Regions from separate parts of the Serratia sp. MMO-28 genome, predicted to be linked through region 3. Evidence: predicted binding sites of a transcription regulator. Region 3 holds the regulator's gene; each other region holds the start of a gene.
The links. The regulator PurR, encoded in region 3, represses purine synthesis genes. The targets are predictions, from matches to a motif close to CANGCAAACGTTTGCNTG.

Region 1 (4,695 bases), on a different contig from region 3:
TGTTACCTGGCGGAGGGAACGGCTCCGGCCGGTACAAAACTGTTTCCTGGGACGATAACCGCAAATAGTGATCGGCAGCGTTGGCCGCCGAGGTGGGTAACCCGCATACAACCTAACCCTGAAACAGTGAGCGTGGTGAAGCAGGATCATTATGGTGCATAGTGCGCACTAAATCAGTGCTGTGTTGCACAAATGTATTAAATCAGGGATAACTTTGTTAATTCGCGCCCTGCCAACGCGTGAATAAATCCTGCGGCAGCTCGATGTCAAACTGATCGATCACCCGGTTAACCGTCTGATCGATAATATCTTCAACGCTCTCTGGGCGATGGTAGAAAGCCGGTACGGGTGGCATGATCACCGCGCCCATTTCCGCCGCCTGCGTCATCAGGCGCAAATGCCCAAGGTGCAGCGGCGTTTCGCGCACGCACAGCACCAAAGGCCGACGTTCTTTCAGCACCACATCCGCAGCACGCGTCAGCAAACCATCGCTGTAGCTATTGACAATACCGGATAAGGTTTTGATTGAGCAAGGTAAAATGACCATTCCTAGCGTTTTGAATGAACCAGACGAGATCGTGGCAGCAATATCGCGCACGTCATGCACCACATCGGCCAATGCCTGGACATCGCGCAGGTTCAGTGAGGTTTCCAGTGCCAATGTCTGTCGCGCGGCATGGCTCATTACCAGATGGGTTTCCACACCTTCAACGCCACGTAATACCTGCAACAGACGTACGCCGTAGATTGCGCCGCTGGCGCCGGAAATACCGATAATGAGTTTTTTCATGAATGGGGCCTCTGCCTGGAATATCTGGTTAGGATAGTCGAATCTTGGCAGACTTTGCAGCAACCTTCGTTGCTTACTCTATCAGAGGAGAGAGGAGATGCACCGCCGTGGGCAGCGCGGTGCATCTTTTTGGCGCGAAACCAGGCTGTATGCCTAGCCTTCGTTGTGCATTTCCAGGTTTTCCGCTTCCGTTTGCCCGCGCAACGCTTTGGCATCGTCATTACGCAGCGCTTCCAGATATTCCAGATAGCTCTGGTCAACATCTTTGGTCACGTAAATGCCGTTAAACACCGAGCATTCAAACTGGGTAATGTCTGGATTCTCTTCGCGTACCGCTTCGATCAGATCGTTCAGATCCTGGAAAATCAGGCCATCGGCGCCGATGAGTTGGCGGATTTCATCCACCTCACGCCCGTGGGCGATAAGCTCGGTGGCACTCGGCATATCAATACCATAAACGTTCGGGAAACGGATTTCCGGCGCGGCAGAAGCCAGATAAACGCGTTTAGCCCCGGCATCACGTGCCATTTCCACAATCTGCTCAGAAGTGGTGCCACGAACGATCGAGTCATCCACCAACAGCACGTTCTTGTCGCGGAACTCGGCACGATTGGCATTCAGCTTACGGCGCACCGACTGGCGGCGAGCCTGCTGGCCAGGCATGATAAAAGTGCGGCCGACATAGCGGTTTTTCACAAAGCCCTGACGATAGGGTTTATCCAGGATACGCGCGATTTCCAGCGCGATATCACAAGAAGTTTCCGGGATCGGGATCACCACATCGATATCCAGATCTTCCCACTCGCGAGCAATCTTTTCGCCCAGCTTTTGCCCCATACGCACGCGGGCGCTGTAGACAGAAATCTTGTCCATAAAGGAATCTGGGCGGGCAAAGTAGACATATTCGAACAGGCATGGATTGGTTTTGGGGTTCTCTGCACACTGGCGGGTGAACAGTTGGCCTTTTTCGGTGATGTAGACCGCTTCACCCGGTGCCACGTCCCGCAAGAATTCAAAGCCCAGCGTATCCAGCGCGACGCTCTCGGATGCCACCATGTACTCACAGCGGCCATCTTCCAACGCGCGCTTGCCGATCACCAAGGGGCGAATACCGTTAGGATCGCGGAACGCGACCAGTCCATGACCGATAATCATCGCCACACAGGCATAGGCACCGCGCAGTTGCTGATGCATTGCCGCTACCGCGGTGAAAATATTATCGGACTCCAGCGGATAGTGCTGGAAACGGTCAAGCTCGGTGGCCAGCACGTTCAGCAGAATCTCGGAATCGGACGTGGTGTTGACATGACGGCGGCCACTTTCAAACAACTTCTGGCGCAGTTCATGGGCGTTGGTCAGGTTGCCGTTGTGAGCCAGCGTAATACCGAACGGCGAGTTGACGTAGAAAGGCTGCGCCTCTGAAGCACTGGAGCTGCCTGCAGTGGGGTAACGCACGTGGCCGATCCCCATATTGCCCTGCAAACGTTGCATATGCCGTGCTTCAAACACATCCTTCACCAGACCGTTTGCTTTACGCAGACGGAACCCGTTATGGGCATCAATGGTGACGATGCCTGCGGCATCTTGTCCACGGTGCTGAAGCACCGTCAACGCATCATAAATCGACTGGTTTACCGGCATAAAACCGGCGATACCGACAATACCGCACATGTTGTTTTTTCCTCTAAGCCGCTACTGCCCCGGTAAATGGGACGGTAAGAAACTCGACGTGCTCTGCAGGTAGTCAAAAAACCACCTGATGATATAGCTGAACTGGGGAATAAGCTGTGACTGTTTCCAATCCGCACTTTGTGACAGGGTGGTAAAGGTATCCAGGAAAAACAGTATCGCCGCCACAATCAACACGCCGCGCAATGCGCCGAAACACACGCCCAGCACCCGATCGGTGCCCGATAACCCCGTTTTCTCTACCAGTGAACCAATCACATAGTTAACGATAGCGCCTACAATCAGCGTTGCGATAAACAAAATGGCAATCGCAATGCCGTTCCTTACCAGTTCATCTTCAAAACGAGTGAAATAGGCTGCAAGGTAAGGGTAGAAATGGCTGGCAACAAAGAACGCACATCCCCATGTCACCAGTGACAAGGCTTCACGTACAAAACCTCGGATCAGGCTCACCAGAGCCGAAAATCCAATCAACGCTAAAATGACGTAATCAATCCAGACCATGACCATTCCAATAATGAATCGCCCCTTGCACTCCCTTTATCCTTCACGCTGCATCGCTGCTGAGTGCCTCGATACGGCTCGAATGCTATCGGGTATGACCAATTCGCGGCGAATTCTAACAGAAAAAGAAAACGTTTGCGTAGGGGATTTCCCACCACGTAACAAATAAAAAACGGCGATAAAAAATTTCTTAATCGCCGCGCCCACATAGGTGGTTTCGCCCTTGAAAGGCGCACTTTCATTGATGTTTCTACCGCCCCTCCCCCGGAGAGGAGGGAGCGGGAGCCTGTCAGCGTGCACTATAGGCTTTCACCTGCCCGCTCAGGCCACTAATGCCATTCAATGCAGGCAGTGACGCTTGCAGCTTCTGCTTCGACGCATCCGGCCCGACGAAGATCCGCGTAATCTCGCCCTGCACCGGGGTTGAAGGCACGGTATAAGCGCGGTAGCCAGATAAACGCAGCGAGGCGACGATCTCGTTAACCTTGGCGGCATTTTTCAGCGCCCCCAGCTGCACCACATAAGCCTGCCCTACCGGCGCTTTTTCTTCAGCCGCGGGTTTTGGCTCTGGCTTCGGTTCGGGTTTAGGCTCCGGCTTCACTTCTGGCTTAGGTTCCACCTTCGGTGGCACAATCGGTTTTGGCTTCACCTCCACCGGTTTGGTGTCCACCGGTTTCGGCTTGGGCTGTGGCACCGGCTTGGTTTCGATCGGCGGTGGAGTTACCGCGGCTGGCTGCTGCTGTTCCTGCTGCTGCCCACGTTGATTATTTACCACCTGCTGGGCTGCTGCTTCGGATGCCGCTTGCTGTTCAACCAAGGCACCTGCCCCTTCCGGCGGCTGTGCAGGCAACGGCTGATTCACCGGCGGTATCACGTCGGTTTCATGCACATCACCCGGTTTCGGCACCAGAGGAATGGCTGCGAACTCATCCTCATAATGTCTCTTCTTTCCGTCCAGCAACCCCGGCAGGATAATGACCCCCAGAGCAACCAGAATCACGGTGCCAACCAGTCGGTTCTGAAATTTACTTGCCACTCACGCTCCCCGCCTCTCGTCTAACGCCGCCATCACGTGTGCAACGGTGTGGAACGAACCGCAGACGATCACAATGTCCTGAAGATCTGCATCCTGCATCGCCTGACGCCAGGCAGTTTGGACATCGCTAAACTGCCGCGGTTCCGTTAAATGCTGCGCCAGCAGCGCAACGCTGGCACCGCGCGGGCCCTCCAGCGGGGCGCAGTACCAGACATCCACCTGCCCGCTCAGGCAAGCCAGCGTACCGGCAATGTCTTTATCCGACAGCATGCCCACCACGGCACGCACCTTGCCGCCATTGCGTGGCAACTTCGCCAGTTGCCCGGCCAGATAGGCCGCCGCATGCGGGTTATGCGCCACGTCCAGGATCAGCAACGGTTCCCGCTGCACAATCTGGAAGCGCCCTGGCAGAGTTGCCTGCTGTAATCCGGCAAAAATCGCTTTCTCATCGATCTCAAGCGCAGAATAGTGCAGTGCTGCCAGCGCGGTTGCCGCATTGGCCAGCGGCACGTTTGGCAGCGGCAGATTGGTCAGCCTGGTGCCATCCCCCTCCCATTGCCAGCGTTCACCCTGCTCGCTGAAGTTCCAGGCATCGCCACGGCGGTACAGCGGAACGGCCAGATTCTCTGCCACTTGCTGAATGCTGAGCGGCATATCCGGTTCGCCGACGATCGCC
Region 2 (4,695 bases), on a different contig from region 3:
CCAGTTCTACCAGGCCAACTTTGGCCCCTTCATGCTCAATGATAAAGCGCCGCTCGCTCTGATCGTGAATGTGCTTGTCGTACAGATCGACCAGTTCGACAAAGGCCTCATACGGCTCTTCAAACCAGTAGCGCATCACGCTGGCGTTGTTATCCATCTGGTGAACGAACGTCAAATCCTCCCGTTCCAGTGGGCGTAATTTGACGCTGGTGGTGCTCGGCATACCTTCTCCTCAACATAATGAATATGCGTAAAGTATAACGCCGGGAATTGGATGAGGGCGAAAAAAAACGGCACCACTCAGGGCACCGTTTAGGCTGTATTCAGATTGCCAGCGCTAGTCTGCGGCATAGCCTTGTGCGGGCAAGCGTTCACCGTCGAGCCAGGCCGCGTTATCACTCATGGTCAGCCGCCCGGTAACAAACCAGTTCACCACCAGTGGGTAAATGTGGTGTTCCTGTGTTTGCACACGTTCTATCACCTCATCTTCTTCGTCACCGGGGAAAATGGGCACCTTGGCTTGCAGGACAACCGGGCCGCCGTCGAGCTGTTCGGTGACAAAATGCACCGAGGTACCGTGCTCGCTGTCACCGTTGTCGATCGCCTGGCGGTGGGTATGCAGGCCAGGATATTTCGGCAGCAATGATGGGTGGATGTTCAGCATGCGCCCGGCATAGTGCTGGACGAAGGCATGGCTGAGGATGCGCATATAACCGGCCAACACCACCAGATCGGGCTGATACTGGTCAATGGCCTCGGCCAGTGCGGCATCGAAGGCTTCACGGTCGGCAAAGGTTTTGGCATCAAGCGCATGTGCGGCAATGCCAGCCTCTTCGGCACGTTGCAGGCCATAGGCCTGGGCCTTGTTGCTGAATACCGCCACAATATTGGCGGCAATCCGGCCCTGCTGGCAGGCATCAATCAACGCCTGGAGATTGCTCCCCTGGCCGGAGACCAACACCACAATCTTTTTCATCACTGAATAACCACTTGTTGTTCGTCAGAAGAAGCGGTCAGTTTACCGATCTTCCAGGCTTTTTCACCGGCTGCGGTCAACAAAGCGATGGCTTCTTCAACCGCCTCTTCCGGCAGCGCAATCACCATGCCCACGCCACAGTTAAAGGTGCGGTACATTTCATGGCGGCTGACGTTACCTGCCTGTTGCAGCCAACTGAAGATCGCTGGCCACTCCCAGCTCGACTCGTCAATCACCGCCTGCATGCCTTCTGGCAGCACGCGCGGGATGTTTTCCCAGAAACCGCCGCCGGTCAGGTGAGCAATCGCGTGTACGTCCACTTTGGCAATCAGTTCCAGCACCGATTTGACATAAATTTTGGTCGGTGCCAGCAGATGATCCGCCAGCGATTTGCCGGCTAGCGTGGTGGTCGTAGGATCGGTATTGCTGACTTCGAGGATCTTGCGTACCAGCGAATACCCGTTAGAGTGCGGGCCGGAAGCGCCCAGGGCGATCAGCGCATCACCCGGCTGCACTTTGCTGCCGTCGATGATTTCAGATTTTTCGACCACGCCGACGCAGAAACCGGCGACGTCGTAATCCTCACCGTGGTACATGCCCGGCATTTCGGCGGTTTCGCCACCCACCAGCGCACAGCCGGACTGCTTACAGCCTTCGGCGATGCCGGTGATCACGCTGGTGGCGGTGTCGACGTCCAGTTTGCCGGTCGCGTAGTAATCCAGGAAGAACAGTGGTTCAGCCCCCTGAACCACCAGATCGTTCACACACATCGCAACCAGATCGATGCCGATGGTGTCGTGGCGTTTCAGATCCATCGCCAGACGCAGCTTGGTGCCCACGCCGTCGGTACCCGAAACCAGTATCGGTTCGCGGTATTTCTGCGGCAACGCACACAGGGCACCAAATCCGCCCAGACCACCCATCACTTCGGGGCGGCGGGTCTGTTTAACTACACCTTTGATGCGGTCTACCAATGCGTTGCCAGCATCGATATCGACACCTGCGTCTTTATAGCTGAGAGAGGTTTTGTCGGTCACTGCGCGATCCCCACGACGGTTTGCGGTTTGAAAACGGTGCTTCCGGTGTTGGTTCCGGAATAAGGCGCGGCAATTCTAACAGCGCAAGCAAACGTTTGCGAGAGCCTTATCGGCCAGCTTCCATTTTTCGTTTCATCGGACCCTGGCGTTTGCTAATCAGGTCAACCAGGTGATGAGGATGGGGACAATGACTATAAACCGTTGACTGGAATTTATTGGGTATATAATGATTATCGACCTTTTGTTGATCTCGATCCGGCTATTGGTAGTGGCGCTCGTGGGAAAAGGCGGTATAATCCCGCGATTTTTTTGGCCGTCAACCGCCTTAATAGGAGAATAATGATGAAGATCGTTGAGGTGAAACACCCGCTGGTTAAACACAAGCTTGGCCTGATGCGCGAACATGATATCAGTACCAAACGCTTTCGTGAGCTGGCTTCTGAAGTGGGTAGTTTGCTGACCTATGAAGCGACCGCCGATCTGGCGACGGAAAAAGTCACCATCGAAGGTTGGTGCGGGCCGGTTGAAGTCGATCAGATCAAAGGGAAAAAAATTACCGTCGTACCGATCCTGCGTGCCGGTCTGGGTATGATGGAAGGGGTGCTGGAGCACGTACCGAGCGCGCGTATCAGCGTGGTTGGGGTTTATCGTGATGAAGAAACCCTGGAGCCGGTGCCTTATTTCCAGAAACTGGTTTCCAACATCTCAGAGCGTTTGGCGCTGGTGGTTGACCCGATGCTGGCGACCGGTGGTTCGATGATTGCTACCATCGATCTGCTGAAGAAGGCCGGCTGTACCAGCATCAAGGTGCTGGTGCTGGTGGCCGCACCAGAAGGGATCAAAGCGCTGGAAAAAGCGCACCCGGATGTTGAACTGTATACCGCTTCCATCGATCAGTGCCTCAATGAGAAGGGCTACATCGTGCCTGGCCTGGGTGATGCCGGCGATAAGATATTTGGTACAAAATAACGTCGAGCCGACCAGAGAGTCGGCTTTTTTATGCCCTTCGTCTTTCAAGCTACAGCGTTGTTGGCGGGATGTAACTCCCGGTCACTTATTACGTATAAGCTCCCAGGGATTATGAGCCTCAATACTGAGGCTCACCCTGCGGGCCAGCGCAAGCGCTGTGCAAATCAGTCTACGACCGATTTGTCACGCCCTTGCCGCCTAGCGGTAACTTGAAGTCCATTGGGCATAACTTACTGAACTTAAACAACTGATTAATACAATTCAGAGGAAAAAACACACCATGACCCGTCGCGCTATCGGCGTCAGCGAACGCCCGCCGTTACTCCAGACTATTCCGCTCAGTTTCCAGCATCTGTTCGCCATGTTTGGCGCGACCGTTTTGGTGCCGATTTTATTCAAAATCAACCCGGCGACGGTGCTGTTGTTCAACGGCATCGGTACGCTGCTGTATCTGTTTATCTGTAAAGGCAAGATCCCGGCGTATCTGGGTTCCAGCTTTGCGTTTATTTCACCGGTGTTGCTGCTGTTGCCGCTGGGCTATGAAGTGGCGCTCGGCGGTTTTATCATGTGTGGCGTGCTGTTTTGCCTGGTGGCCTTGATTGTGAAGAAGGCCGGAACCGGCTGGCTGGATGTGATCTTCCCGCCTGCGGCGATGGGGGCCATCGTGGCGGTGATCGGTTTGGAACTGGCGGGCGTGGCGGCCAATATGGCCGGGCTGCTGCCTGCCGAAGGGACTTCTGCCGATAGCACCACCATCACAATTTCCCTGGTGACGCTGGGCGTGACCGTGCTCGGTTCGGTGCTGTTCCGCGGCTTCCTGGCGATTATCCCGATCCTGATTGGGGTGCTGGTGGGCTATGCGCTGTCGTTCGTGATGGGCGTGGTGGACCTGACGCCGATCCGTGAAGCGCACTGGTTTGCGCTGCCAACCTTCTATACGCCGCGCTTTGAGTGGTTCGCCATTTTCACCATTTTGCCTGCGGCGTTGGTCGTGATTGCCGAGCACGTCGGCCACCTGGTGGTGACGGCAAATATCGTCAAAAAAGACCTGCTGCGCGATCCAGGTTTGCATCGTTCGATGTTTGCCAACGGTATTTCAACGGTGATCTCCGGCTTCTTCGGCTCAACGCCGAATACCACCTACGGCGAGAACATCGGCGTGATGGCGATCACCAAGGTTTACAGCACCTGGGTGATTGGCGGCGCGGCGATTCTGGCGATCCTGCTTTCCTGCGTGGGTAAACTGGCGGCGGCGATCCAGGCGGTGCCGGTGCCGGTGATGGGCGGCGTTTCCCTGCTGCTGTATGGAGTGATCGGCGCTTCGGGTATCCGGGTGCTGATTGAATCCAAGGTGGATTACAACAAAGCCCAGAACCTGATCCTGACCTCGGTGATCCTGATTATCGGCGTCAGCGGTGCCAAAGTGCATATCGGCGCAGCGGAGCTGAAAGGCATGGCGCTGGCGACCATCGTCGGCATCGGCCTGAGCCTGCTGTTTAAGGTGATCAGCCTGTATCGCCGTGAAGAGGAAGTGATTGACGTGCCGGAAGAGCGGCGCGATCACAAGTAACCTCGCGTTGTAAGCCGAACAGGGCGGAGAGTTCTCCGCCCTGTTGGCGTTTAGGGGCTAACCGGTTTGCCTGCCGGATCGTTGGCACCGTCCGTTTCCTGCGGCTGCTCGCCCATGCTGTTGTTGTCCTCTTCCGTGGCGGC
Region 3 (4,695 bases):
ATAGCGATCCACCACGATAGCCTGCCAGGTCACGGCAGCGGAACAAACGCCAATCGCCTGGATGAAGCGTAATGACCACAGTTGCAGGGCATTTTGCACCCACAACATCCCCAGGCAGCCGAGCGCAAACAGCCCCAGGCCAAGCAGCAGAACCGGTTTGCGGCCCAGATGGTCAGAGAGTGGTCCCCACACCAGTTGAGCAAAGGCGAAACCCGCCAGAAAGATACTCAGGCTGGCGCTGATGGCTCCGGCAGAGATTTGCAAATCCTGTTGCATGGCGCTGAAAGCGGGCAGATACATATCGGTTGCCAGATAGCCCAGCATACTCAGGCCCGCGAGATAAAACATAAATCCAAAATTTTGCATGGTATTTCTCATTAACATTTTCTTATTGCAGGTTTTTTAGCGGCGGCAAGTGTATCCGGCTGGATCTCTGCTTGTGAAACGGTAATATTTGCTAGGTGCTGTTAAAAAAATTGAAGGCAAAAGAAGATGTGGTCTGAATATTCTCTCGATGTGGTTGACGCGGTAGCGCGCACCGGCAGTTTCAGCGCGGCGGCACAGGAACTGCATCGTGTGCCGTCAGCCGTGAGTTACACCGTACGGCAACTGGAACAATGGTTGGCCGTATCGCTGTTTGAACGCCGCCACCGTGATGTGGAACTGACGCCTGCCGGTGTGCTGTTTGTCAAAGAGGCGCGCACTGTTATCAAAAAAATGCTTGATACTCGCCGTCAATGCCAGCAGGTAGCCAATGGCTGGCGCGGGCAGTTAAGAATCGCGGTGGATATTATTGTCAAGCCGCAGCGCAGCCGCCAACTGGTGCTGGATTTTTATCGTCACTTTCCCGATGTGGAACTGATGGTGCAGCCGGAAGTGTTTAACGGCGTGTGGGATGCGCTGGTGGATGGCCGAGCTGAGATGGCGATCGGTGCCACGCGTGCCGTGCCGGTGGGCGGGGGATTTGCCTTTCGCGACATGGGTTTTATGAACTGGCTGTGCGTGGTGAGTGCCACACATCCCTTGGCCTCCCTGACCGGCCTGCTGCGTAACGAGCAATTGCGGCCCTATCCCTCTTTGTTGCTTGAGGATACTTCGCGCAACTTACCGAAACGCGTGACCTGGTCTTTGGATAATCAGCGGCGGCTGACCGTGCCCGATTGGGTTTCTGCTGTCGACTGCTTACGCAGTGGGCTGTGTGTTGGCATGGTGCCCGCGCATCGCGTGCTGCCGTTAGTGCAAAGCGGCGAACTGGTAGCCTTGCAACTGTATGAACCGTTCCCCGCCAGCGCCTGTTGCCTGACCTGGCAGCAGAATGCGCAGTCACCGGCGATGGCCTGGCTGCTGGAGTATCTCGGGGACAGTGAAACGCTCAACCAGGAGTGGCTGAGCGAAGAAGTGCCGGGCAGCGTCGAGGTGCCCGGCACAGGCGCTTAACGGCGGTAGTCGATGAACGGGCCGTCGGCCACGGAGCGGCGCTCGATCAGTTTGGGATGCACTTCAATCACCTGGGATTCTTCACGCTTGCTGATAATGCGATCCAGCAACATGGTGAAAGCCATCTCCCCCAGGTGCTCTTTCGGCTGATGGATGGTGGTCAGGGCCGGGGTGAAATAGCGCGCATTACGCACGTTGTCATAACCGATCACCGAAATATCCTGCGGGACGCGCAGCCCCAGCTCGTCGGCGGCACAGATAGCGCCCATCGCCATAATATCGCCGCCGCAGAATACCGCCGTAGGTCGGTGCTTTTGTGACAGGATCTGGTGCATGGCCTTATAGCCTGAATCGGGCTCAAAATCCCCTTGGACGATCCACTCTTCACGCACGTCTACATTGGCTTCCTTCAGGGCTTTGAGGAAGCCCTGATGGCGGCCGCCGCCGGTGTTGCGCGACAATTGGCCTGGAATCGCACCGATATCGCGGTGGCCGCGTTCCAGCAGATAGCGGCCAGCCAGATAGCCGCCTTCAAAGGCGTTATCAATAATGGTGTCGGTGAAATCCCCGCGTGCGGCGCCCCAGTCCATCACCACCATCGGGATATGGCGATAATCCTCCAACATGCCCAGTAACTGGTCCGGGTATTCGGAGCACATGATCAGCAAGCCATCGACGCGTTTTTGCGCCAGCATCGCCAGATAAGCGCGCTGTTTATCGAGGTTATTGTGCGAGTTACAGAGGATCAGGGTATAGCCTTTGCTATAGCAACTGTTTTCCACCGCCTCGATCACCTCAGCAAAATAGGGGGCTTCGCTTGAGGTGGCAAGCAAACCGATCGACTTGGTGTGATTAACCTTAAGGCTGCGCGCAACGGCACTGGGTGAATAGTGCAGTTCCTTGATCGCCGCCCTCACGGCTTCTTTGGTTTCTTCGGCGACGAAACGCGTTTTATTGATGACGTGCGAAACGGTGGTGGTGGAAACGCCAGCGCGCTTGGCGACATCTTTAATCGTTGCCATGTAAAGAATGACTCCTGAACCCACATGTTACAGCATGTAAGTATGATGTTAATCGTTTGCCTGCGTATACCTATCGTCTCACTGGATATAACCTCTCCAGGGAAGCGGAAGCTGAGTTTTTAGGGCTGAGATCGTAAGCCGTTTGAACAGGAGGGGCATTTTGCCGGTACGCAGTTGTGAACTGCGGATTTTGTCCCATATTGGCGCAAAGTGGAAGATCTATTCAGCATTATAACTTGGGAAATGATAACAAGATTTTAGTCACGAACTGTGTGAAAATGATTTGACGCATTAATCGTGTGGATTTTATGCTTAGCACAGCCAATCTGATAGGGAGTCGTTATGGATACCGATTTGAAGATGTCGTTGATCACCACCGTTTGTGCATTGGCAATGATTATTGTTTTTGGTTTTATCGCAGCATTGAACTAACTTCATAGCAAAAATAATAAAGGCGCAGCATGCTGCGCCTTGTTATCACATCACATCCCGGCCGTTACGCCAGATTCTTTGCCACGAATGCCCAGTTGACCAATGCCCAGAAGTTTTCCAGGTATTTTGGACGCGCATTGCGGTAGTCGATGTAGTAGGCATGTTCCCACACGTCAACGGTCAGCAGCGGTTTGTCTTCACCGGTCAGCGGGGTAGCCGCATTTGAGGTGTTGACGATCGCCAGCGTTCCATCCGCTTTTTTCACCAGCCAGGTCCAACCTGCGCCGAAGTTTTTCACGGCGGCATCGGTGAATTGCTCTTTAAACGCGGCAAAAGAACCGAAGGATTTGGCGATCGCATCAGCAACGGCACCCGTTGGTTCATTGCCACCCTGTGGTGACAGGCAATGCCAATAGAAGGTGTGGTTCCACACCTGCGCTGCGTTGTTGAACACACCGCCGGTAGAGGTCTTGATGATCTCTTCCAGGGTTTTGCCTTCGAACTCGCTGCCTTTCACCAGGTTGTTCAGGTTAACCACGTAGGTGTTATGGTGTTTGCCATAGTGGTATTCCAGGGTTTCTGCAGAAATGTGCGGTTCGAGAGCGTTCTTCTCATACGGTAATGCAGGTAATTCAAACGACATTGCTTTCTCCTTTTTATATACAGCACTATTGTTCCGCTACCCTCCAACCCGATGGCTGACGGAGGAAAACAGAAGGGTTGTGTGTTTTTTATGGACAATAATCTTAGCAACTTTCCGGGTGAAAAAAAGGTTTAAAGCATGTTAAGCGGCTGATTGATTAAAGCATCGGCAGGAAAGGGCGGCTGGCTGAGGGTTCAGCCGCCCTCGTCACCCTTCAAGCCACAACTTGACGTTGCTCGGGTGGGATAAATCAACGGATAGTTTTTGGTGTCACAACCCGGCGAGCACCAATGTAGTGGTTTTGCCAGTAGTCGTTATCCAACTGGCTGACGCGGATTTCTTCGCCGGTGCGCGGGGACTGGATAAACTTGCCGTTACCGAGATACACGCCAACGTGATCGGCAGTGCCGCGGTTGTTGATGCGGAAGAACACCAGATCGCCGGTCTCCAACTCGCTCTTTTTGATCGGCGCGGCATCACGCAGGTGATACATTTCATTGGCGGTACGCGGCATTTTGATTTTCACCACGTCTTTATAGGCGTAATAAATCAGGCCGCTGCAGTCAAACCCGGTATGTGGCGAAGAACCGCCCCATTGGTAAGGTTTGCCCATCTGGCTCATCAGTTTGGCCATGGCGGTCTGCTTGGCATGCTGATAGCGTTTTTTGTGTGCAGGGCTGAGTTTCAGTGGTTTTTCATGCTTCGCCAGCTTTGCGGTGGCCATCTCCGGCTCGCGATGGCGGCCATAGCCTTTCTTATAACCCTTTTTCGGTGGGGTCACTTTGATGCTGGCCGTGTGGGTAGATTTACTCTTTGATTTGACCTGAGTGGTTTTCTTATCGGCCTGCGTTTTTACTTTTGCTGTTTTCTGTGGGGCAACGTTTTTCGCTTTCTTGCTGGCTTTATCCGCTTTCTTTTTCTTGCGATCGTCCGGCCGGGCTTCATTAACGTGGCCTTTACGCTGCTCGGCGGAAATATGTGCCTTTGGCGCAGCGTGCGCCAGATTGAAGAAGAGCTGTGAGAACAACAGCGCAAAAAGCGTAATAATTAAACGCATGTCGACGTTACCAACCTTGGCCTCAAAACAGAAATCTAATGGGTTACAGTATTCCCCAAATTCGCCATATAAAACAGTGGAGAACTCATAAATAGTCACCCATA

Region 1: a site for PurR is predicted at 3,108-3,125, ahead of cvpA (colicin V production protein). Genes of this name have one in related genera too.
Region 2: a site for PurR is predicted at 2,098-2,115, ahead of purM (phosphoribosylformylglycinamidine cyclo-ligase). Genes of this name have one in related genera too.

Annotation. Positions count from the first base shown of each region.
Region 1 is NZ_JBBCVB010000004.1:199,228-203,922, forward strand. It holds gene WG891_RS05290 (UbiX family flavin prenyltransferase) at 218-790, opposite strand; gene purF (amidophosphoribosyltransferase) at 944-2,461, opposite strand; gene cvpA (colicin V production protein) at 2,483-2,983, opposite strand; gene dedD (cell division protein DedD) at 3,273-4,019, opposite strand; gene folC (bifunctional tetrahydrofolate synthase/dihydrofolate synthase) at 4,020-4,695, opposite strand, start outside.
Region 2 is NZ_JBBCVB010000003.1:274,905-279,599, reverse strand. It holds gene speG (spermidine N1-acetyltransferase) at 1-223, opposite strand, end outside; gene purN (phosphoribosylglycinamide formyltransferase) at 338-976, opposite strand; gene purM (phosphoribosylformylglycinamidine cyclo-ligase) at 976-2,013, opposite strand; gene upp (uracil phosphoribosyltransferase) at 2,356-2,982, shown strand; gene uraA (uracil permease) at 3,263-4,552, shown strand; gene WG891_RS04340 (hypothetical protein) at 4,603-4,695, opposite strand, start outside.
Region 3 is NZ_JBBCVB010000044.1:24,679-29,373, reverse strand. It holds gene punC (purine nucleoside transporter PunC) at 1-378, opposite strand, end outside; gene punR (DNA-binding transcriptional activator PunR) at 493-1,437, shown strand; gene purR (HTH-type transcriptional repressor PurR) at 1,434-2,459, opposite strand; gene cydH (cytochrome bd-I oxidase subunit CydH) at 2,802-2,891, shown strand; gene sodB (superoxide dismutase [Fe]) at 2,956-3,534, opposite strand; gene WG891_RS25060 (C40 family peptidase) at 3,785-4,591, opposite strand.